3 regions of the Rhizobium sp. P2_G2 genome follow, and region 2 is predicted to be linked to each of the others. Evidence: predicted binding sites of a transcription regulator. Region 2 holds the regulator's gene; each other region holds the start of a gene.
The links. The regulator LexA, encoded in region 2, represses DNA repair genes until DNA is damaged. The targets are predictions, from matches to a motif close to TGTTCNNNNTGTGTTCNG.

Region 1 (5,160 bases), on a different contig from region 2:
GGATATGGGCGGTGGAGCGATAGTTGCGCTCCAGGCGAACGACGGTGGCGCCCGGAAAATCCTTTTCGAAGCGCAGGATATTGTCGACGTCGGCGCCGCGCCAGCCGTAGATCGCCTGATCGTCATCGCCGACGCAACAAATATTAATTTGTTGCGATTCTTTTGCGCTCACGCTGTCGCCGCTATCGCGGCTGCGCTCCGCGGGGGCGGGCGAAACGTCGCCCGGCCAGCTACCGCTGGCTCGGCCTTCGGCCGGCTGTGCCTTACCTACAGGCTGGTCTTTCCGCTTCGGCCGCTGGGCCAGCAACCGCAGCCACAGATACTGCGCCGTGTTGGTGTCCTGATACTCATCGACGAGAATGTAGCGGAAACGGCCCTGATAGTCCGCCAAAATATCCGGATTGTTGCGGAGAATGCGGATCGGGTGCAGCAGCAGGTCGCCGAAATCGCAGGCGTTGAGTGTCAGCAGGCGGTTCTGGTAGGCGGCGTAGAGTTCGCGGCCCTTGCCGTTGCCGAAGGAGCGGGCGTCGCCTTCCGGGATCTGGCTCGGGTCAAAACCCTTGTTCTTCCAGTTGTCGATCATCAGCGCGAATTGCCGCGCCGGCCAGCGCTTGTCGTCGAGGCCTTCGGCCTGGATCAACTGCTTGAGCAGTCGGTTGACATCGTCGGTGTCGAGAATGGTGAAATCCGACCTCAGCGACACGAGCTCGGCATGCCGGCGTAGGAATTTGACGCCGATCGAATGGAAGGTGCCGAGCCATGGCATGCCCTCGACGGCTTCGCCGGCCAGCTTGCCGATGCGCTCGCGCATTTCGCGCGCCGCCTTGTTGGTGAAGGTGACGGCGAGGATCTGGCTGGGGTAGGCGCGGCCGGTGGCGAGGATATGGGCGATGCGGGTGGTCAGCACGCGCGTCTTGCCGGTGCCGGCGCCGGCCAGCACCAGGACGGGGCCATCGAGCGTTTCGACGGCGCGCAGCTGTTCCGGGTTCAGGCCCTCGAGATAGGATGGCTTTTGGACGGAGCCTTGACGCACGGCGAGCGCACGGGCGGCCAGGCCGCCGCCGGGCTTGTCCGTCGCTGTCGGCTTCTCCGGCTTTCGTGGCGCATGCGCTGCTTTGGGCGCAGGCTCCTCGTCGAAGAAGGGGATGTCATCAAAGCCGCTCATCTTGCCTCCCATGCCCGATTCGGCGATTTTTGGCAAAGGCCGGTCACGATTTGTTCACAGAGCACGTTCACAACTACATTACAATTCGTCCATGTGACAAATGCCAACTTGCCCCATGCAAACTAATCAAAGATAAGCATTGATGGGGGAGAATCCATGGCGCGCCCGGAGACCCTTGATGCGCATCCTGACCCAACTCTTGACCGGCCTGGTTTTCTTCGTCGTCGGCGCGCTCATCCTCATGCACTACATGCCGGGTTCGGCGCCTTTTGCCCGCAAGCTCGGCGTACCGGAAAACATCGTAGCGTTGGTGGGCCGCGAGGCGCCGACCGCTAAGCCGGGCGACAAGAGCCACCGCGGCGGACTGAACGGCCAGTTGACGGTCGTGGTCAAGCCATCCAGGACCGGCGAGGTCGCCGACCGGCTGAATGCCATTGGCGATGGGGTTGCGGTACGCTCGGTGGCAGTGACGCCGCTGGTGCCGGGTCAGGTCGCCGAGGTGCTGGTCAAGCCGGGCCAGAAGGTCAATGCCGGCGATGTCATCGCCAAGCTCGATGACGATATCGAGAAGATCGCCGTGCAATCGGCCAAAGTGGCGCTTGAAGCGGCGCAGAATACGCTCAGCCGCAACCAGAATGTCGAGAAGATCATTTCGCGCGCCAATCTCCAGGATGCGCAGACGGCGGTGCAGACGGCGCGGCTCAATCTGTCGATGGCTGAGCTCAATCTCTATCGCCGCGACATCCGCTCGCCGGTGTCAGGCATTGCCGGCATCGTCAATATCGACGTCGGCGCCTATGTGACGGTGTCGACGCCTGTTGTCACCATCGACGACCGTTCGACGCTGCTGGTCGACTTCTGGGTGCCGGAACGGTTTACCGGTCTGGTCAAGATCGGCCAGGCGGTCGAGGCCGATCCGATCGCCAGCCAGAAGACCTATGCCGGCAAGATCCAGGCGATCGACAACCGCATAGACGTGGCGAGCCGCACCCTACATCTCAGGGCCGAAGTGCCGAATGAGAATGACGAGCTGCGTGCCGGCCAATCCTTCGAAATGGTGATGCAGATGCCCGGCGACACCTGGCCGTCGGTCGATCCGCTCGCCATCCAGTGGGACAGCAACGGGTCCTTCGTCTGGCGCGTCGGCAAGGACAGCAAGGTCGAGAAAGTGCCGGCTGTCGTCATCCAGCGGAATTCCGACAGCGTGCTCGTGCAGGGCAAGATCAATCCGGGCGACCGGATCGTCACCGAGGGGCTGCAGCGGCTGCGCAACGGGCTCGAGGTCAAGCTCTACGACGAAAAGGACGGCAAGAACGATCCCAACAAGGTCGCAGAGGCGGACCAGACCAAGGCGGCGAGCCCATGAAAGCTGCCTCCACGGTCCAGAGGGCGTTTTCCGCCTCGCTGTTCGTGCGCCGGCCGATCCTCGCCTTCGTGCTCAACGCGTTGATCGTTGTCGCCGGCCTTGCCGCTTTCCGCGGCATCGAGGTGCGCGAACTGCCCTCCGTCGACCGGCCGATCGTCACAGTCCGCAGCCTGCTGACCGGCGCCTCGCCCGAGACCATGGACCGTGAGGTGACGGATGTGATCGAGGGCGGCGTGGCGCGCGTCACCGGCCTCAAGGCGATGCATTCGACCTCGGCTTTCGGCACCAGCAAGGTGACGCTCGAATTTTCCGATTCCACCGATCTTGCCACCGCCGCCGCCGATGTGCGCGATGCGCTGAGCCGCGTCAGCAACAATCTGCCCCTCAACATGGACGCGCCGCAGATCGTCAAGGCCGACGCGGACTCGGACCCGGTGATCCGGCTCGCGGTGACGTCGACCGTGATGAAGGCCGAGGACCTGACGGCCTATATCCAGGACAGTATCGAGTCACGGCTGGCCTCCGTCGATGGCGTCGCCGACGTGCAGTATTTCGGCGACAAGAAGAAGGCGTTTCGCGTCGATATCGACCAGGCCAAGCTTGCCAGCCGCGGGCTGACCATTGCCGACCTGAAGGACGCGCTTTCCACCGCAGCCCTCGACGTGCCGGCCGGCTCGATCGAAAGCCCACAGACCAATATCGTCGTGCGCGCCACATCGGACCTGACGACGCCCGAGCAGTTTGCGGCGATGATCATCAATGGCAAGGTCAGGCTCGGCGATGTCGCCACCGTGTCGCTCGGCGCGGAGGAGGGCACGTCGACGATGCGCTCCAACAGCATTGCCGGCGTGGGCTTGGGCATTATCCGCCAGGCGCAATCCAACACGCTCGACATTTCGCGCGGCGTCCGCGCCATGGTCGCCGAATTGCAGAAAACCATGCCGAAGGGCATGGAAATCCGCGTCACCAGCGACGATGCCAATTTCATCCGCGGCGCGATCGAGGAAGTGGTGGCGTCGCTGATCCTTGCCGTCATCATCGTGGTGGCGGTCATCTTCCTGTTTCTCAGGAGTTTCACCGCGACCCTGATCCCGACGATCACCATGCCGGTGGCACTGATCGGTGCGCTGGCGGCCATCTATCTCGCCGGCTTTTCGGTCAATATCCTGACATTGCTCGCTATTGTGCTGGCGACAGGCATGGTTGTCGACGATGCCATCGTCGTGCTCGAAAACATCGTCCGCCATCGCGCCGAAGGCATGGGGCCGCGAGCAGCGGCCGTGCTCGGCACGACGCAGGTGTTCTTCGCCGTGGTGGCGACGACGATCACGCTTGCGGCCGTGTTCGTGCCGCTTGCCTTCCTGCCCGGCCAGGCCGGCGGTCTGTTTCGCGAATTCGGCTTTACTCTGGCTGTCTCCGTGCTGCTTTCGGGCCTGGTGGCGCTGACGCTCTGCCCGATGCTCGCCTCGCGCATGCTCGGCCGGCATGATGTCGAGGAGCATGGTGGGCTGCTCGGACTATTCGGCACCGGTTTTGCCAAGCTTTATGAAAAGACGCTCGCCGTCGTGCTCGCGGTGCCGGGCATGGTGGTTGCCGCGGCTGTGCTGATCTCGTTTGCCGCGGTCGTGGTGTTCTTCTCGCTCGGCCAGGAACTGACGCCTCGGGAAGATCGCGCCACGATCATGATCCGGGCGCAATCGGCGCAGGGCTCCAGCCTCGAATATACCCAGGACCAGCTCGCCAAGGTCGAAGAGCAGTTGCAGCCGCTGATCGACGGCGGCGAGATCCAGAACATCTTCACCATCAGCGGCCAGAACGGCCAGGCCAACCAGGGCATGATCATCCTGACCCTTGCGCCATGGGAAAAGCGCGTCCGTTCGCAGGCAGACATTTCGGCCGATGTGCGCAAGGCGCTGCTGGTGGCACCGGCGCTGCAGGCCAATATCGTCCAGCCCAACAGCCTCGGCATTCGCGGCGCCGGCAGCGGCCTCAACTTTGCGCTTCTCGGCAATGACTATGACCTGCTCTATACCAATGCGGCGAAGATGATCGATGCGCTGAACGCCAGCGGCAAGTTCGACCTCGTGCGGCTCGACGCCGACCCGACGCAGGCGCAGATCTCGATCAATATCGACCGCGAGCGCGCGGCCGATGTCGGCATCAACATTGCCGGCCTGGCGGATGCACTGCAGGCGCTGCTTGCCGGCACCTCGATCGGCACCGTCTATCTCGATGGCCGTTCCGTCGACATCATGCTGGTGTCGACCAACAATCCGATCGATGACCCGCAGGACCTGCAAAACATCTTCCTGAAGACCAAGGACGGCAAGTTCGTGCCGATGTCGACGGTCGCCTCGCTTACTGAACGGTCGATCCCGCCGCAGCTGGCGCGCGAGCAGCAGACGCGGGCCGTGTCGATCACCGCCGTGCCGAAGGATGGTTTTGGCTTGGGTGACGCGCTGGCGCTGGCGGAGACCACCGGTGCGACGATCCTGCCGCAGGGCGTGCATATCCTGCCGCTCGGCGAAGCAGCGACGCTCCATGAGAATTCGTCGGGCATGACCGGCGTGTTCGGCTTTGCGCTGGTGATTATCCTTCTGGTGCTGGCCGCGCAGTTCGAAAGCTTCCT
Region 2 (3,276 bases):
CATGAAGCAATTTGATTTTCAAGGCCGCACCGCACCAGTCGGTACGCGTGCGGTTTTCGAACTCTTGGCATATGAGGCGCATGCGCTGAGGCGAGATACTCGCCAGACGAGCGAGATCGGACGAGAGAATGTGTCTGCTAGTCCCGCTCACAGCAAGCGGCCTCCACTATTCTTGCGCGCAGAGCGCGCGCGGCGGGACCGTCTTGTTCTCCGTTCAAGACCGCGATTGCCCACGCCCTGGAGACGCCGTTTTCTAAGCACCAGCGGGAAAAAGAGGTACCGCGAATGATAAAGGCGGCGCGCACCGTGGGATAATCAAATCGTTCAGCCACTTGCATTGCAAATCGCCCTGTGCACATTAGTCATGTGACAATATGTAAGTTACATTTTGTCACTAGTCAAACAGAAAAGTGACATTTTGTGCACCATGGATGTCGTCGGTATAATCGCGAGAGCAAAGCAGGCATTGAATCTCAAGCAGGATCAAGAGCTTGCCGACTATCTCGGGGTATCAAGAAGTACCATTGCGGCATGGAGGCGCCGGGCGTCAGTGCCAGCAAAATACCTATCCGAAATGCTCTCTGGAGGTACAGTTTCCCTAGACTGGTTGATGTCGGGCAGCGGAGAGCCCAAAACGGTCGGGCGACACGGTCTTACTGACAAACCCCTTGAGATTGACAAGGAAGATCTCTGGCTAGCATTGCTCGCAACGCGTCACGAGCTTGCAAACTCCAAGTCCGAACCCGACCGGAGGCTTGCTGGCGGGTTGACGGATGACCAACTAGCGACGATCCACATTTGGGTCGGTGAGTACGTAACTCGGATCAAGGCATCTCGGGACAAATGGCTGAAATCCGGTTTGATCAAGCCTCAGGACATCTACAAAGCACTGGTCACCGAGTATGCCGTAGGTGAATTCGATGCTCCGCCTCCGCCGTGGTGGGAGGACGAGCGTATTATCTAGGGTTGCTCAATCTGTTGCTCAATCGCCAGAATGCTCCGTTCACCAATTCCGCTAGTTGCTCAATAAACTAATTTAAAACAATGACTTAATATTTATCCTGGAATGAAGAATTTGGTGTTGCTCAATCTGGCGATTGGTAACACTATTTTTCCGCGAATTATCCTTTGAAAACAAAGGTGCGTTGCCATTTTCATTCCAGAATAGCTCTGACAGCCATTCCGAAATATCTTTCGCGCCTCCACGCGTTAACCATATTTAAAACCCTTGCGGAACATACATGGAACATATAGTGTTTGTTCGAGATTTGTTTCACGATTCCCAAGGGGACGTCCATGCTGACGAGAAAACAACAGGAACTTCTACTGTTCATCCATGAGCGGATGAAGGAGTCCGGCGTGCCCCCTTCGTTCGATGAGATGAAGGATGCGCTCGATTTGGCCTCGAAGTCCGGCATCCACCGGTTGATCACGGCATTGGAGGAGCGTGGTTTCATTCGCCGGCTTCCCAACCGTGCCCGGGCGCTCGAAGTCATCAAGCTGCCCGAGGCCTATTCGCCGAGCATCAAGCCGCCGCAGAAGGGTTTCAATCCAAGCGTCATCGAAGGCTCGCTCGGCAAGGTGCAGCCGGCGCCCGCGCCGAAGCCGGCAGCCAACGAGAACTCCGGTGAAGCGGTGGCAATCCCTGTTATGGGCCGCATCGCCGCCGGTGTGCCGATTTCGGCGATCCAGAACATCACCCACGATATTTCCGTCCCGGCCGGCATGCTCGGCAGCGGCGAACATTATGCGCTCGAGGTCAAAGGCGATTCGATGATCGAGGCCGGCATCCTCGATGGCGACACGGTGATCATCCGCAACGGCAGCACGGCGAGCCCGGGCGACATCGTCGTAGCGCTCGTCGACGACGAGGAAGCGACGCTCAAGCGCTTCCGCCGCAAAGGGGCTTCCATTGCGCTTGAGGCCGCGAATCCGGCTTACGAAACTCGCATCTTCGGGCCGGATCGCGTCAAGGTCCAGGGCAAGCTGGTCGGACTCATCCGCCGCTATCACTGACAAGCGGCGATCGGTTGACGCGCGGCGAGCAGCCTCGCCTGCGTCGGCTTAATATCATTTCTTCTTCTTTGATTCCTTGAGCGCTTTGTTGCGCGCCATGATCGCGATCGCATAGCCCTCCTTGTTGACCTGACGGGCGCGGCCGAAGCCGGCGGCGCCATCCGGAACATCCTCGGTGATCACGCTGCCGGAGGCGGTCAGCGCCCCTGCCCCGATCGTCACCGGTGCGACAAGTGCACTGTTCGAGCCGATGAATGCGTCGGCGCCGATCCGGGTTTCGAACTTGTTGAAGCCATCATAATTGCAGGTGATCGTGCCGGCGCCGATATTCGCCCGCGCGCCGATGATGGCATCGCCGATATAGCTCAGATGATTGACCTTGGCGCCCTCGCCGATCGCGGCATTCTTCACTTCGCAGAAATTGCCAACCTTGGCCTTTTCGCCCAGGTCTGCGCCAGGCCGCAGCCGTGCGTACGGACCAACGCTTGCGCCTGGCGCAATATGGGCGCCCTCGATATGCGAGAAGGCGTGGATGACGACGTCACTATCGACGGTGACGCCGGGACCGAACCAGACATTCGGTTCGATCACAGTGTCGCGGCCGATCCGCGTGTCATGCGACAGGAAGACGGTTTCCGGCGCGATCATCGTCACGCCCGAGAGCATCAACTGATGACGGCGCTTCTTCTGCCAGATCGCTTCGAGTTCGGCGAGTTCCGCCCGGTTGTTGCAGCCGGCAACCATGTCGCTCGGCGCTTCGACCGTCGCCGCCCTGCCGCCTTCGCGGTGGAGGATTTCGATGATGTCGGTGACGTAATACTCGCCCTTGACATTGTTATTGGTGATTTTCGTCAGCAGCGACAAAGCCTTGCGGCCATCGATCGCCATGATGCCGCTATTGCAGAAGGTGACCTTCCGCTCGGCCTCTGTCGCGTCCTTTTCCTCGCGGATGGCGACGAGCTCGCCGTCCTTGGTAAGCAGGCGTCCATAGCCCGTGGGTTTGTCGGTTTCGAAGCCGACGACCGCGACATCATAGCCGGCGCGCACTTTCTCCAGCGCTTCGATCAGCGGTGCGGGTTCGATCAGAGGCCCGTCGCCATAGGCGACCAGGATCTGATCGTAGTCCTTTTCGATTTCGCCGCGCGCCGCCAGCACAGCGTGGCCTGTGCCGAGCCGCTCGGCCTGTTCAAAGGCGCGGACCTCGATACCGGACCCGGACGCTGCGGCCACGACCGGCTCCGCATCGCGGCCAACGACCAG
Region 3 (14,913 bases), on a different contig from region 2:
AGCTGCTGCTTCCGGACCAAGCGGCAAAATCCTGGCCACAAAACGTTTGCTGATTAGAGACTCGGTTGCATCCAGCAAGCGCGACGACCTATTACGCAGGAAAATCCGCTCGGCGCCGAACCACATTTCCATCACGCTGGTCGCCGTTAGAAAATGCTCTGACTGATCGCCACGTCTCAGCCAGCCAAGGACCGCAGGGTCTATAGCCGCCTTGATCAACTCGGAAGCGACATTGGTGTCAAGGACGATCATTCGAAGTCTTCGGGTCCCGGTGACCTGGATTCTTCCCTCCAGGCATCGATCGCATCCATCATCTCCTGATGTTCGTCATCGCCGAGCAAGGCATCGGCAAAAGTTCGCCGGAATTGCATATAGGGGTCGTCATCGATCGGGGATCTGTTCTCTTTCTCCACGGCCAGGCCTTTCCTAAGAATATGTTTTGTCTCCTCGGAAAGACTCCGCCCGCTGGCCTTCGCAAGTGCTTGAAGATCTTTTTTCAAGCCTTCAGAAACATTCCGGATCAGAAGATCACTCAAGGTGCGCCTCCTATGATATCACTGATATCATAGTGTGTTGCCGCTCCGGAATCAATGAACCCGGGCTCACGCCCGCATCTTGGCGGCCTTGGTGAATTTGCGGATCACCATTTCGCGCTTCAGCCGGGAAATATGGTCGATGAATAGGACGCCGTTCAGATGGTCGATCTCGTGTTGCAGGCAGGTGGCGAGCACGCCCTCGGCGTCGACCATCTGCTCTTTGCCCTGGAGGTCGATATGCTTGACGCTGATTCTCGCCGGCCGTTCCACTTCGGCGTAGTAATCCGGAATGGACAGGCAGCCTTCCTCATAGATCGAGCGGTCGTCCGAAACCGCCAAAATCTCCGGATTGATGAAAATCTGCGGCTTCTTGTCCTCGCCTTCCTTGGAAAGATCGATGACCAGCATGCGCTTCGGCACGCCAACCTGAATGGCGGCCAGCCCGATGCCGGGCGCGTCATACATGGTCGCCAGCATGTCGTCGGCGAGGCTACGAATATCGTCGTTCACCTGCTCGATCTTGGTCGAGACCTGGCGCAGGACAGGGTCGGGAAGAATGATCAATGGTCTGATGGTCATATCCCCTCCTTATTACAGGCCGAAAACTCTTGCAATATATCTGTAACCGGCTACACAGGGCTATGTTCTCGTTTTGATCTGTTGTCTGCGTGCGAATCTGCTATGGTTTGCCCATGACAACGCAAAGTGCTCTGATGAACACGCCTCTCATGACGATCGCCAACATCCCTGTGACGCTGGGCATGATGCTGTCCGGCGGCGCGCTTGTCATCCTGCTCGTTCTGCTGGCTCTGTTTTTCGCATGGCGCTCAGCCAGCCGCAGGGCAGAACTGGAGGGCGAGGAAGTACGGTTCCGCGCAGTCGAAGCCGAAGCGCGCCTGGCTGAAATCCTTCGGGCGCAGAGCGAGATGCAGGGCCGCATTGCGGCGATGACCGATGTTTTTGGCAGGCGCCAGAATGAATTCAACCAGGCGATCAACCAGCGCATCGACGGCATGACGCATCGCCTCGGTCAGACCATGACCGAACAGACACGGTCGACGCATGAAAATTTGCGTCATCTGCAGGAGCGACTGGCGGTCATCGACACGGCGCAGAACAATATCCAGGCCTTGGCCAAGGATGTCGTCGGCCTGCAGGCGATCCTGTCCAACAAGCAGACACGCGGCGCCTTTGGCCAGTCGCGTATGGAGACCATCGTCGCCGACGGCCTGCCGATGGGCGCCTACGAATTCCAGGCGACGCTTTCCAACGGTGTGCGCCCCGATTGTCTCGTCAAAATGCCCAATGGCCAGCCGTCGCTGGTCATCGACGCCAAATTCCCGCTCGAAGCCTGGAATGCGATCCGCGACGGTGGGCCTGAAGCGATCAAGGCGGCCGGCCAGCAGTTCCGCCGCGACATGGACGTCCACATCCGGGACATTTCCGAAAAATATCTGATCCGCGGCGAGACGCAGGACACCGCCTTCATGTTCGTGCCGTCGGAATCGATCTTCGCCGAAATCCACGAGAATTTCGAGGTGATCGTGCAGAGGGCGCATAAGGCGCGGGTGGTGATCGTCTCGCCCTCGCTGTTGATGCTCTCCATCCAGGTGATCCAGTCGGTCCTTAAGGATCAGCGCATGCGCGAGCAGGCACATTTGATCCAGGGCGAGGTGATCCGGCTGATGGAGGACCTTGGCAGGCTCGACGACCGCGTGCGCAAGCTGCAATCGCATTTCCTCGCCGCGCAGAAGGATGTCGAGCAGATCGTCACTTCGTCCGACAAGCTGGTGAAACGCGGCGAGAAGATCGAAGCCATGGAGTTCGAGGCGAGTGAACCGATCGGGGCTCAGGCCACCGCCGGCCGTTCCGTCGAGAGCCGGACCGGGCAGTTGAAGCTGAGGGTGGTTGACGAAGACTGAGATTCCCTGCGAGATGCGCATGGGAGAAATTTCAGGACCTTGCCATGATCACCGTTCTCGGCTCCATCAATATGGACCTCATCGCCACCGTGTCGCGGTTGCCCAAGCCGGGCGAAACGGTTGCCGGCAGCAATTTCGTCACAGCACCCGGCGGCAAGGGTGCCAACCAGGCGCTCGCAGCGCGCCGTGCCGGCGCTGAAGTCGCGATGGCCGGCGCATGCGGCGAGGACGAGTTTGCCGTGCCGGCGCTGACCTATCTCCGCTATGACGGCGTCAGCCTCGACCGGGTCAAATCCGCCTCCACGGCCACCGGCGTGGCGCTGATCTTCGTCGGCGGCGATGGCGAGAACGTCATCGCTATCGTTCCCGGCGCCAACGGCACGGTCACCACCGAGGATGCGAAGGCGGCGGTGGCAGCGATGAACCGCAACGACATCCTGATGCTGCAGATGGAGATTCCGCCGGCAGCCATCGAGGCAGGCCTGTTGGCGGCACGGGAAAAGGGCGTGACCACGGTCGTCAACATCGCCCCGATCACGCCGGATGCCCGGCGTCTGGCGCAACTCGCCACCATCGTCATCGCCAACGAGACCGAGTTTGAGCTGTTTGCCGGCCGTAGCGGGCTCAGCGACGAGGCACGGGAAGCCGAGATGCTGAGGATCAACAAGGACCATCGCCAGACCATCATCGTCACGCTCGGTGCGGACGGTGTCGTGGCGGCGCGCGAGGGCAAGATCGTTCGGGCCAGGGGGCTGGAGATCGAGCCGGTCGACACGGTCGGGGCAGGGGATACGTTCTGCGGCTATTTCGCCGCCGGGCTCGATCGCGGCCTGAAATTCGAGACCGCGCTGCGGCGCGCGGCTGTCGCCGGCTCGCTTGCCTGCACGAAGGCCGGTGCGCAGCCGTCGATCCCGGTAGCGCACGAAGTCGAGGGGCGTCTGTAGGGCCGCTTGCTGCATTGCGGCAAGTCGCTGGAGAACTGCGTCAAAACGGCCGAATCAGGGCTAATTGTTCGTATACGGTTTTCCGCTAATTTAACGTTTTGCAGATAATCAGAGGGCAATGCCGGATCCCGGCATCGGCCGCGAGACATGTCGGCGGCCGGTGATTGTCGCCACTCACTCTCTCTGAGGCTTTTATGCGCATGCTTGCTCCGAAATCCCTGGCCACGAAACTGCTGCTTGTCACCGGCAGCACGGTCGCCATTCTTCTGCTCGGCTCCAGCTTTTTCCAGATCTCGCAGACGCGCGACCGCGTGCAGTCTCTGATCTCGGCCCAGGCGGAAACCGAAGCCAAATCGATTGCCTCCTCGGTGGCGGCGGATGTCGGCGCGCTTGCCAGCGCGGCCCGCACGATGGCGGGCGTCATTTCCCACGGCCACGAAATGGGCAATCTCGACCGCAAGGCGGTCATCGCCGTCCTCAAGACCAATCTCGAACAGCAGCCGTCGGCTTTCGGCTCCTGGTTCGCCGAAGCGCCGAAGGCTTTCGATACGTTGCAGGACACGGCGAAAAACAAGTTGGAGCTCGGCGGCAACAAGAAGGGCATCTTCGATCCCTACTGGACGAAGGGCGAGAACGATGAGGCGACCTTCAGCACCTTCGATGAGGATTACGGCGCCGAATGGTATGCGACATCCGCGAATGCGCTGAAGGGCTCGATCACCAAGCCTTATGAGGCCAATGTGCGCGACGGCAAGGTGGCAATGAGCTCGATCAGCTATCCGGTGATCGAGAAGGGCAAGCTCGTCGGTGTCACCGGCGTGGACGTGTCGCTGACCATGCTTGCCAAGAGCCTTTCGACGCTGACCCCGTTCGGCACCGGCAAAGTGATGTTGTTGTCGCAGGACGGCAAATGGCTGGTCGGCCCGACCGCTGCCCAGATGATGAAGGCCTATGATGGCGCCGAGCCCGGCAAGATCAAGGAAACGCTCGACAGCGGCCAGGCGCTTTCCATTCCCGACCTCAAGAACGCCAATGGCGAAGCCTTCAGCCGCCTCGTCTACCCGTTCAAGCTACCCGATCTCAATGTCAGCTGGGTCCTGTTGATCGATGTTCCCGAGGCGGCGCTGGCCGGTCCGGTGCAGGACCAGACGATGATGATGGTCGTCGCCGGTCTGGTTCTGCTCGTCGCGGTGCTCGGCGGCCTGTGGTTGGCGGCCCGCAAGTTCGTGCAGAAGCCGATCGAAGCGCTGATTGCCGATGTCGGCAAGCTGAGCTCGGGCGACTATGACGCCGTCGTCTCCGGCCAGGCCAACCGGGACGAAACCGGCGCCGTGGCGCGCGCGCTGGAAGGTTTCCGCCACAAGCTCGCCGACTCCGTGCGCATCGAGCAAGAGGCCGGCCGTGCCCGCCAGGCGAGCGAGTCCGAGCGTCAGCAGAACGAAAGCGAACGCGCCGAAGGCGTCCGCACCCAGCAGTTCATCGTCGCCGAAGTTGGCCGCGCGCTGGAAAAACTGTCGAGCGGCGATCTCGCCTTCCGCATCGACGCGGATTTCCCGGGCGAATATCGCAGCCTGAAGTGCAATTTCAACAGCGCGCTCGAAAGCCTCGAAGAGACCGTCCGCATGGTCAACTCCGCCGTCGTCGCCATCGGCAACGGCACCGGCGAAATCAGTGCCAGCGCCAATGATCTCTCCAAGCGCACGGAACAGCAGGCGGCCCAGCTCGAAGAGACGGCGGCTGCGCTCAACGAGCTCACCGAGCAGGTGCATTCGAGCGCCGAGAATGCCAAGACGGCAGCCAATGCCGTGCAGAGCGCCAGCGATGACGCGGAGAAATCCGGCAATATCGTCCAGCGCGCCATCCAGGCGATGCAGGGCATCGAAAAATCATCGGGCCAGATCACCAACATTATCAGCGTGATCGACGAAATCGCCTTCCAGACCAATCTGCTGGCGCTCAACGCCGGTGTCGAAGCCGCCCGCGCCGGCGAGGCCGGCAAGGGTTTTGCGGTCGTTGCCCAGGAAGTGCGTGAACTCGCCCAGCGTTCTGCCACCGCCGCCAAGGAGATCAAGGCGCTGATCAGCACGTCCGAAGCGCAGGTCAACGACGGTGTCAGCCTCGTCGCCCAGACCGGCGAGACGCTGCAGGCGATCGCCTCGCAGGTCATGCAGATCAATGGGCTGATCCGGATGATCTCGGTCTCGGCCAACGAACAGGCCACTGGCCTGCGCGAGATGAACTCGGCTATGCATCACATGGACCAGGTCACCCAGCAGAATGCAGCCATGGTCGAGGAGACCACCGCGGCTTCGATGTCGCTCAGCGACGAGGCGACGAACCTGCGCACGCTCGTTGGCCGGTTCCGGACCTCCGAGCCGGTTGGCACGCATCACCTGCGGGCCATGGCTGGCCGTATGCGGGCCTGATCCGAGTTGCGCCGCCCGCTCCCCGGGGGCGGCGCCCTCAAGCTTTTTTAACTATTGCGTCAAGCGATCCTGAGGCCCTCCTGGCTCTGCTCGTCCGGCTGCATCACAGCCGTGACACACGCTCCGTCAGCAGGTCGAAGAACCCCTGCGCATCAATATCCTTCAGCACGAGCGCATTCTTCGGCCGGTCGGTGACGCGCCACCAGTCGACCACGGTCATGCCGAGCGTCAGTTCGGAATTCACCTCGATCTCGACATTGCAGTCGCGTCCGGCGAACAGGTCCGGCTTCAGCAGGTAGGCGATGACTGTCGGGTCGTGCAGCGGCCCGCCATCGGAGCCGTATTTCTCGATGTCGAAGCGCTCGAAGAAATCGAGCATCTGCGCCAGCGCCACCGCTGCACGGCTGCCGATGGCGCGGATCTTCTCGATGCGCGATTTCAGCGTCAGCACCTTGTGCGTCAGGTCGAGCGGGATCATCACCAAAGGCGCGCCGCACTTGAAGACGATCTCGGCGGCCTCCGGGTCGACATAGATGTTGAATTCAGCCGCGGGCGTGATGTTGCCGACCTCGAAATAGGCCCCGCCCATCATCACGATTTGCTGGATCCGGCCGGCAATGTCGGGCGCGCGCACCAGTGCAGTCGCGACATTGGTAAGCGGGCCGAGGGTGCAGAGCGTCACCGTTCCCGCGGGCTCGCGACGCAGCGTTTCGATGATGAAATCCACCCCGTTCTGGGCCTGCAGCGGCATGGTCGGCTCGAACAGTTCCGGGCCATCGAGGCCGGTCTGGCCATGGACGTGCTCGGCCGAGACCGGATTGCGCTTGAGTGGCCGGTCGGTCCCGGCAAACACTTTGACATCCGGCCGCCCGGCGAACTCGCAGACGATGCGGGCATTGGTCGATGTGCGCTGCACCGAGACATTGCCGGCCAGCGTCGTGATCCCCAGCACATCGAGTTCTTCCGGCGAGCCGAGCGCCAGCATGATAGCGGCAGCGTCATCCTGGCCGGGGTCTGTGTCGATAATGATCTTGCGCAGCACAGCCATGTTTTGAAAACCTCGTCTGATTCTAATGCCTTGCCGGTAAATTGCTGGCGACTATGGTCTGGCGCTGCGGCATGCGCAAGCGTCTTGCAAGTCTTTCGCATTCGCACCATATACGGGGAACCGGAGTGCTTCCTTATGAAGGCTCGGTGATTGTCGCTTGCAGCCAAGGACATGGATTGAGATGACCCGAGTTACGCCCTTTGCCAGCCCGCTTCTGCTGGGCTTCGATGCGATGGAAAAGACGCTGGAGCGTCTTGCCAAGAGCAACGATGGTTATCCGCCCTACAATATCGAAAGGCTGAAGGCCGAACCTGAGCTCGGAGAACCCGAGCGGCTCAGGATCACGCTTGCGGTTGCCGGTTTTGCCGATGAAGACCTCGATGTCACCACGGAAGAAAACCAGCTCCTCATCCGCGGCCGCCAGTCCGACCAGGGCGAAAGGGAATATCTTCACCGCGGCATTGCCTCACGCCAATTCCAACGCTGCTTCGTGCTGGCCGACGGGATGAAGGTGACCGGCGCAATCCTCAAGAACGGATTGCTGTCTGTCGATCTCATTCGGCCCGAGCCAGAGAAGATGGTGAGAAAAATTAACATTTCCGTTTCAGAGTAACGAAGCGGGGAGATTCCCCGTGCGTCTACCGAAATGAAGTAGGAGGCATGACATGACCGCGAGAGCTAGTCTCGACCGTTTGACCCGCAACGAATTCGAGCATCTGGGAGCCGGCAAGCTCGGCTATATCCGCAAGATGCGTTCCGAGGACGTTTCGCGCGTGTTCCCTGAAGCGCCGGCGCTCAATCCGGGTATTGACCTCTGGGCCCTGTTCGGCGCCGATGGCACCCCGATTCTGCTGACCGACAACCGCTCGTCGACCTATTTCAAGGCCGCCGAGGACGATCTGACGACGGTAGCGCTGCATTAAGCGCATTGCCATCTGGCTTCTGTTCGGGCGGAACGCACGGAAGTCTCGGCCGTTCCGAAAAGGCTGCAGCAGATGCGCAGAATACCGCCATTCAAGCTGCAGTTCGTGCCGTTGAACGAAGAGGCCGCCAGCCTGCCCGGATTCGAATGGGCGGGTGGTGATATCGGCGAAAGAAGCAAGCTCGGCGGAGAGCCTGACTTCATCCAGGGCGATGAGACACCTGTCTGCCCGCTTTGCCGCAGCAAAATGACTTTCTATGCGCAACTTGATTCGGTCAGCGATGACGTCATGCTGGCGGACTGCGGCATGATCTATGTGTTTGCCTGTTTTGATTGCCTGGAAACAGCAGCGATCTTGCAAAGCCATTGACGGTAGTGTCGCTGCCTCCCCGAAAATCAGATAGGGAAGGCATATGCTGCCGTTGCGCTCCGGCCTCAGATGACCAAGGCGCGATAACATCGGGGGATCGGCTTCCATGGCATTTCGCGACGACGATCTTGAAATCTTTGAAAAATCCGGCCCGACGCCGCTGCCACATGGCGGGCTGCACGGCTATGTCGAGCGTGAAGGCGCGCGGATCTGGTATATATCCTTCGGCACCGGCCCGGCCGTCATCCTGCTGCACGGGGGTAATGGTAATGCCGGCAACTGGGGCTACCAAGTCACGTCTCTGATCGAGGCCGGTTACAACACCATCCTGATCGACAGCCGCGGCCACGGCAGAAGCACGCGTGACAACCGGCCCTATTCCTACGTTTTGATGGGCGACGATGTCTTGGCAGTGATGGACGCCTTGCAGGTGCGATCGGCCGCGATTGTTGGCTGGAGCGACGGGGCCTGCACCGGTCTCGTCCTTGCCCACAGGCATCCGGGTCGCATTGCTGGCGTCTTCTATTTCGCCTGCAACATGGACAATTCAGGCACGCTGCCGTTCGAAATGACCCCGCTGATCGGTCGCTGTCTCTCCCGTCACAAACAGGACTATGCGGCTTTGTCGCCCACGCCGGACGGTTTCGATGCGATGATGCAGGCCGTCGGCGCGATGCAGAGCACCCAGCCGAACTATTCGGCAGCTGATCTGGCGGAAATCCGTGTGCCGGTGACGGTCGTGCAGGCCGAGCGGGACGAATTTATCCGGCACGAGCATGCCGAATATCTTGCGGGGGCCATTGCCGGCGCGAAGTTCAAGCTCCTGAAGGACGTCAGCCATTTCGCGCCGGTGCAGAGGCCAGACGAATTTACCAAGGCAATTCTGGACTTCCTGGAAACGATATTCCCCGGCTGATGTGGCAGACCGAGATTCACCGCTTCCTGAACGTCAGGTAGGCGGAGGAACGCCCCTCGCGCCGGGCCTTTGCCTCATAGCGCGTGCTCGGCCAATCCGGATAGGGCGCCAGCCAATCGCTGGCGTTCTTCGCCACCCATTCAAATCCGCCATGACGATCGACATGCTGCAGCGTCCAGTTGACATAGGTGTCGATGTCGGAAGCGAAGCAGAACAGGCCACCAGACTTCAGCACCCGATGGAAGCGCTTGAGGTTGACATTCGAGACGAACCGTCGCTTCCAGTGCCGCTTCTTCGGCCAGGGATCGGGATAGAGCAGGTCGATCTGGTCCACCGATGCCTCCGGCAGCCAGTCTAGCACCACTGTCGCATCATCATCATGGACGCGGATATTTTTCAGGTCGAGCGCTTCGACCTTCCCCAGCAGCTTTGCCATGGAATTGACGAAGGGCTCGACGCCGATAAAGCCGGTCGAGGGCGATCCGGTCGCGCGGTGCACCAGATGTTCGCCGCCGCCAAAGCCGATTTCCAACCGGATCGTGTCGACAGGCACCGGGTAGAGCGAGGCGAGATCGGATGGCGCCGGGTTCCTGAGATCGAGCCTCAGCCCGGCAAGCCCCTCGCCCATCAGCTTCGACTGATGTTCGCGCAGCGCCTTGCCTTTGCGGCGACCGAAAAACGCTTCGGTGGAGCGCGATTTCCGCACTCCACCGAGATTGTCTTCAGAATGTTCGTCGTCCTGGCTCACGCCGCCAGCGCTTCCTTGAGCGACTTGACGAGGTCGACCTTTTCCCAGGAGAACGAGCCGTCGCGGCCGGCCTTGCGGCCGAAATGGCCGTAGGACGACGTCTTGGCATAGATCGGCTTGTTGAGGTTGAGGTGCCGGCGGATGCCCGACGGCGACAGGTCGATCACCTTGCGGATCGCCGCCTCGACCTGGTCCTCGGTGACCTTCTTGCCGGTGCCGTGCAGATCGACATAGATCGACAGCGGCTGGGCGACGCCGATGGCGTAGGAAAGCTGGATCGTGCACTTCTCGGCAAGGCCGGCCGCCACGACGTTCTTGGCAAGGTAGCGGGCGACATAGGCTGCCGAACGGTCGACCTTGGTCGTGTCCTTGCCGGAGAACGCACCGCCGCCATGCGGGGCAGCACCGCCATACGTGTCGACGATGATCTTGCGGCCGGTCAGGCCGGCGTCGCCGTCCGGACCACCGATGACGAACTTGCCGGTCGGGTTGATGTACCAGTTGGCGTCCTTGGCGATCGGCAGGTCGCCGAGGGCCTGGCGGATATAGGGCTCGACGACCGAGCGGACCTTCTGCGAATCCCAGTTCGCATCGAGATGCTGGGTCGACAGCACGATCGAGGTGACCTCGGCCGGCTTGCCGTCGGCATAGCGGACGGTGACCTGGCTCTTGGCGTCGGGGCCGAGCTTGCCGGCATCGCCTTCGCCCTTGCGGCGGGCTTCGGAGAGCAGTTGCAGGATGCGATGCGCATAGTAGATCGGCGCCGGCATCAGGTCGGGCGTCTCGTTGCAGGCATAACCGAACATGATGCCCTGGTCGCCCGCGCCTTCTTCGCCCTGCTGGTCGGAGGCGTTGTCGACGCCCTGGGCGATGTCGGCGGACTGCGGATGCAGGAGCACGTCGATCTTGGCGGTCTTCCAATGGAAGCCGGACTGTTCGTAGCCGATGTCGCGAATGGCCTTACGCGCCGCGGATTTGAACTTCGAGGGGTTGATCAGCGGATGGCCGGCCGCGTCATGCATGACCGCGCCGCCCTTGTCCTTCTTGAGTAGCGTGTCGGGGACGCGCACTTCACCGGCAATAACGACACGATTGGTGGTGGCAAGCGTCTCGCAGGCGATGCGGACCGTCCAGGGATCGACACCCGTCTTCGCCGCTTCGCGGTAGACCAGATCGACGATTTCATCGGAGATACGGTCGCAAACCTTGTCCGGATGACCTTCCGAAACCGATTCGCTGGTGAAAAGATAGCTGGAACGCATTCGGGAATTCCCCTCAATGAAAAGACCGACGCATGTCTAGTGAGTTCGTCGTCAAAAGACAAGCGCAGAAAGACATAAATATATCCTTATATGCGCCGATTTCCTGCAAAAAATGCGGCTTTTTGGCCACTTCAGACATCCAATTGGCAAGCGCCTTCATCGCCGGTGTCGGTACGCGGAGCTTGAGCCGCGTGAGCTGACAGCTGCCGTTGGAGATATTTGCGGGAAATGGCTGCACGATGGCGCCAGCTGCCCTCGGGATGCCAGGGCAATATCGATCGCACGCGACCGCTCGCCTGGTTTGTCGGCTGGGGGTAAAAAGGGCAATTGGGAAATTGTCTACGCGCGGCTGCGCATCGGCACAAAGAATCCAACAGTCTCCCGAGCCTGTTGCTCGGAAGCGATTTCCTGAAGGAATTGCCGGATCTCGTAAAGAAATAGGCGGCGTCAGCTGCCCGGTTGCGAGCCCGTTGCCATAGGGCTCGCAATCGCTGCGATGAGGCGGGTTATTCGGCCTCGGCGTCGGCGGCGAGCGCTTTGACGAGATCGACGATCTTACGGCGGACCTTCTGGTCGTTGATCTTGACGAAGGCGCGATTGAGCTGCAAGCCTTCGGAAGACGACAGGAAATCCACGACATAGTTGGAAGAGGAGGCTTCGGCCATGCCAGCAGGCGTGTTGGCAGGGTTGCCGTCGGGCGCGTCCTCGAAGAAGAAGGAAACAGGCACGTTGAGAATAGTAGAGATCGCCTGCAGGCGGCTCGCACCAACGCGGTTCGTACCCTTCTCGTACTTCTGAATCTGCTGGAATGTGATGCCAAGGGCTTCCCCAAGCTTTTCCTGGCTCATTCCAAGCATAGTACGGCGAAGGCGGATCCGACTGCCCACGTGGATGTCGATGGGGTTCGGTTTTTTCTTGTTTTCGATCATTTTCGTTTCCTGTTGATAGGGACCGCGCGAGCCTGTGTTCGGATCGTTGAAGATCGCAAACGCAGCGTTGCATGACGCCATACAGCGCTGTTTCACTCCCGCGCGGACGGTTCGCAAAATCACTATGCATTTTTAGGGGTTTTTGGTCAATTCGTATTAAATATAAAACTCATGCGCGCAAAAAATGCAATCAATAGCGCCAAAGCTTCCAACAACCCGAAGTACAGTGTCCTGCTTGCGCTGTCCGAAATCGGAACAATTTTGCCCGGCAAAGGCACATCGATGTAACCTTTCGCCTGAAAGTTCAGCCCTAAAATGATTTGGCCGCGGGCATCGATAACGGCGGAAATGCCGCTATTCGAGTTGCGAATCACCGGCAGGCCCGTCTCGACGGCGCGCAGCCGCGCCTGAAAGAAGTGCTGCCATGGCCCCGGCGTGTAGCCGAACCAACCGTCATTGGTGATATTGACGATGGCGTCGGCTTTTTCCGCAATTTCAGCCGTTTCATCCGGGAAGATGACCTCATAGCAGACGAGCGGCAGAAGTTTGGTGCCGTCGGGCATGACCAGAAGCTGATGCTGCGCCGCGGCGCTGTAGCCACCCGGGATCTGGGCCGCGATCGATTTCAGGCCGATCCTGTTCCAGAAATTTTCCAGCGGCAGATATTCGCCAAACGGCACGAGATGCACCTTGTCGGCGGCGCCGATGATCTGTCCCTGGGAATCGATGACATAGACGGAATTGTAATAGCGCGGCGCCTGAGTTGCTCCGTCATTTTCCATGCGGACGGCGCCGGCGATCATGATCTGACCGTCCTCGAGCACATCGGCGATCCTGACCAACGCATCGGGGTTCTGCGTCAGGATGAAGGGGATCGAGGTTTCCGGCCAGACGATATAGTCGGGACGACGGCTGTCCTTGGCGGCCGCAGCCTTGGTCAGCGTAAGATGCTCCTCGAAAATGGCGATACGCTGGCTGTCGTCGAGCTTGGCCGACTGGTCGATCACCGGCTGGACAAGGCGGACGATATGGGGATGTTCGGGCGCCTTGGCCGGCTCGGCGATATTGAGCGCATAAAAGCCGTAACCGAGATGGGCGCCGAACAGGAGAACCGCGATCGTCATCCCGATGCCGGCGCCGCGGCCGGTCGCGATCAATGCGGGCGTGGCGAAAACCAGCACCGCTAACATGTTCATCGAATGGCTGCCGACCACGGCCAGCGACTGCATCATCAGCGGAAAGGGCATCATGCCCTGGCCGATCACATTCCAGGGAAAGCCGGTCAGCAGCATGCCGCGCAGCCATTCGACCAGCCCGAACGCCGCGGCCAGTGCCAGGATGCGGCCATAACCATCGACCCAGAACAGGCGGGCAAGGGCAGTCGCCAGGCCGTAATAGATTGCCAGAACGGCCGGCAGGCCAAGCACAGCCAGCGGCAGCGCCCAGGCGAATTCGTCGGCTTCGACGAGGAGTGAACTGCCGGTCCACCATAGTCCTGCGACGAAATAGCCCAGCCCGAAAGCCCAGCCGGTGACGAAAGCGGGCAGCATGCGGGCGACAACCATGCGGTCCGGATCGCCCGAAGCGCCATCGAGCAGCCATACGAGGATCGAAAGGGAGATGAAGCCCACGACAAAAATGCCGAACGGCGGCAGCATCAGGGCGGCGAAGGCGCCGCTGAGCAAGGCGATCAAGAGCCGTTTCCAGCCCGAACTCAGCGTCACATACGCCGCAAGCCGCTCCATGCCGCCCTTCCCACTATCGCGAATCACCCGGTGGGGCGGAGTTTTGCAGGAATTCAGGCCGTTTGTCGCCAAATCTCCGGCAGCACCTTGAGCCGGGCTTAACCATGATTGCAGTCACGATAGCAACGCATTGTATCGTGAAGCTTGCCGGCTATCGAATAGGCATTGATCGCACCCGGCAATCGCGATACGCGGATTTGCATGTGGCGGCTCCGGTTTCGCGCCTGGGCCGCCGGTCAGGTCAGGTATTTTGGAGAACAGCAAATGACGAACAGCCTCATCGTCCCGGTCATTCTCGCCGGCGGCAAGGGTACGCGGCTCTGGCCGATGTCGCGCAGCGCCCGGCCCAAGCAGTTCCTTGAACTGACCGGCGATCTCAGCCTGTTCCAGCTGACGCTGAAGCGGCTCGATGATCCCAGCCGCTACGACAAGCCGATCGTGGTCACCAATTCGGAATATCGCTTCCTCGTCGCCGAACAGGCACAGGAGGCGGGCATCGAACTCGCGGCCGTCGTTCTGGAGCCGATTGCTCGCAACACCGCAGCGGCAATTGCCGCCGCATCGCTGATCGCCGCCAAGGACGGGCCGCGCCTGGTCCATGTGCTCGCCTCCGACCACAATATTCGTGTCGATGCCGCTTATGTAAAAGCGATCGACACCGCCGCCGCGGCGGCAAGGGCAGGGCGGCTCGCGACCTTCGGCATCACGCCGACCGCGCCGGCGACCGGTTTCGGCTATGTCGAGGCCGGCGAGGCCGAGCCGAGCGGCGCCCACCATGTCAAGCGTTTCGTCGAGAAGCCGAACGAAGAGCGCGCCCGCGAAATGATCGCTCAGGGCAATTACTACTGGAACTCCGGCATGTTCCTGTTCGATTCTGAAGTCTTCCTGTCCGAATGCCGCATGCTCGCCCCGGCAGTTCTCGATGCCGCCGAGGCGGCCGTCGCGGTGGCCAAGTCCGACCTCGATTTCACCCGCCTTGGCGAGAAGGAGTTTTCCCAGTCGCCGGATATATCGGTCGATTATGCCATTTTCGAAAAAACCACGCTGGCTTCGGTCGTGCCCTCGCCGATCCAATGGTCTGACCTGGGCGCCTGGGATGCGGTCTGGAAGGAAAGCGAATGCGATGCCGACGGCAATGTCACTCG

Region 1: AC1D06_RS16715 (ATP-dependent helicase) is a predicted target of LexA. The motif match lies at 1,206-1,223, and genes of this name have one in related genera.
Region 3: AC1D06_RS11315 (DNA recombination protein RmuC) is a predicted target of LexA. The motif match lies at 1,179-1,196, and genes of this name have one in related genera.

What each region holds. Positions count from the first base shown of each region.
Region 1 covers NZ_JBFUFF010000020.1:50,408-55,567, reverse strand. Annotated here, with positions in the region: gene AC1D06_RS16715 (ATP-dependent helicase) at 1-1,165, opposite strand, end outside; gene AC1D06_RS16710 (efflux RND transporter periplasmic adaptor subunit) at 1,344-2,531, shown strand; gene AC1D06_RS16705 (efflux RND transporter permease subunit) at 2,528-5,160, shown strand, end outside.
Region 2 covers NZ_JBFUFF010000062.1:38,497-41,772, reverse strand. Annotated here, with positions in the region: partial or broken gene AC1D06_RS29385 (hypothetical protein) at 1-151, opposite strand, end outside; gene AC1D06_RS29380 (helix-turn-helix domain-containing protein) at 428-964, shown strand; gene lexA (transcriptional repressor LexA) at 1,297-2,016, shown strand; gene glmU (bifunctional UDP-N-acetylglucosamine diphosphorylase/glucosamine-1-phosphate N-acetyltransferase GlmU) at 2,071-3,276, opposite strand, start outside.
Region 3 covers NZ_JBFUFF010000011.1:2,584-17,496, reverse strand. Annotated here, with positions in the region: gene AC1D06_RS11330 (PIN domain-containing protein) at 1-252, opposite strand, end outside; gene AC1D06_RS11325 (FitA-like ribbon-helix-helix domain-containing protein) at 249-536, opposite strand; gene def (peptide deformylase) at 603-1,115, opposite strand; gene AC1D06_RS11315 (DNA recombination protein RmuC) at 1,250-2,458, shown strand; gene AC1D06_RS11310 (ribokinase) at 2,503-3,402, shown strand; gene AC1D06_RS11305 (methyl-accepting chemotaxis protein) at 3,597-5,828, shown strand; gene AC1D06_RS11300 (nucleoside hydrolase) at 5,932-6,876, opposite strand; gene AC1D06_RS11295 (Hsp20 family protein) at 7,058-7,489, shown strand; gene AC1D06_RS11290 (BQ00720 family protein) at 7,542-7,799, shown strand; gene AC1D06_RS11285 (hypothetical protein) at 7,911-8,168, shown strand; gene AC1D06_RS11280 (alpha/beta fold hydrolase) at 8,275-9,084, shown strand; gene trmB (tRNA (guanosine(46)-N7)-methyltransferase TrmB) at 9,101-9,832, opposite strand; gene metK (methionine adenosyltransferase) at 9,829-11,094, opposite strand; gene AC1D06_RS11265 (helix-turn-helix domain-containing protein) at 11,601-12,023, opposite strand; gene lnt (apolipoprotein N-acyltransferase) at 12,170-13,768, opposite strand; gene AC1D06_RS11255 (mannose-1-phosphate guanylyltransferase/mannose-6-phosphate isomerase) at 14,033-14,913, shown strand, end outside.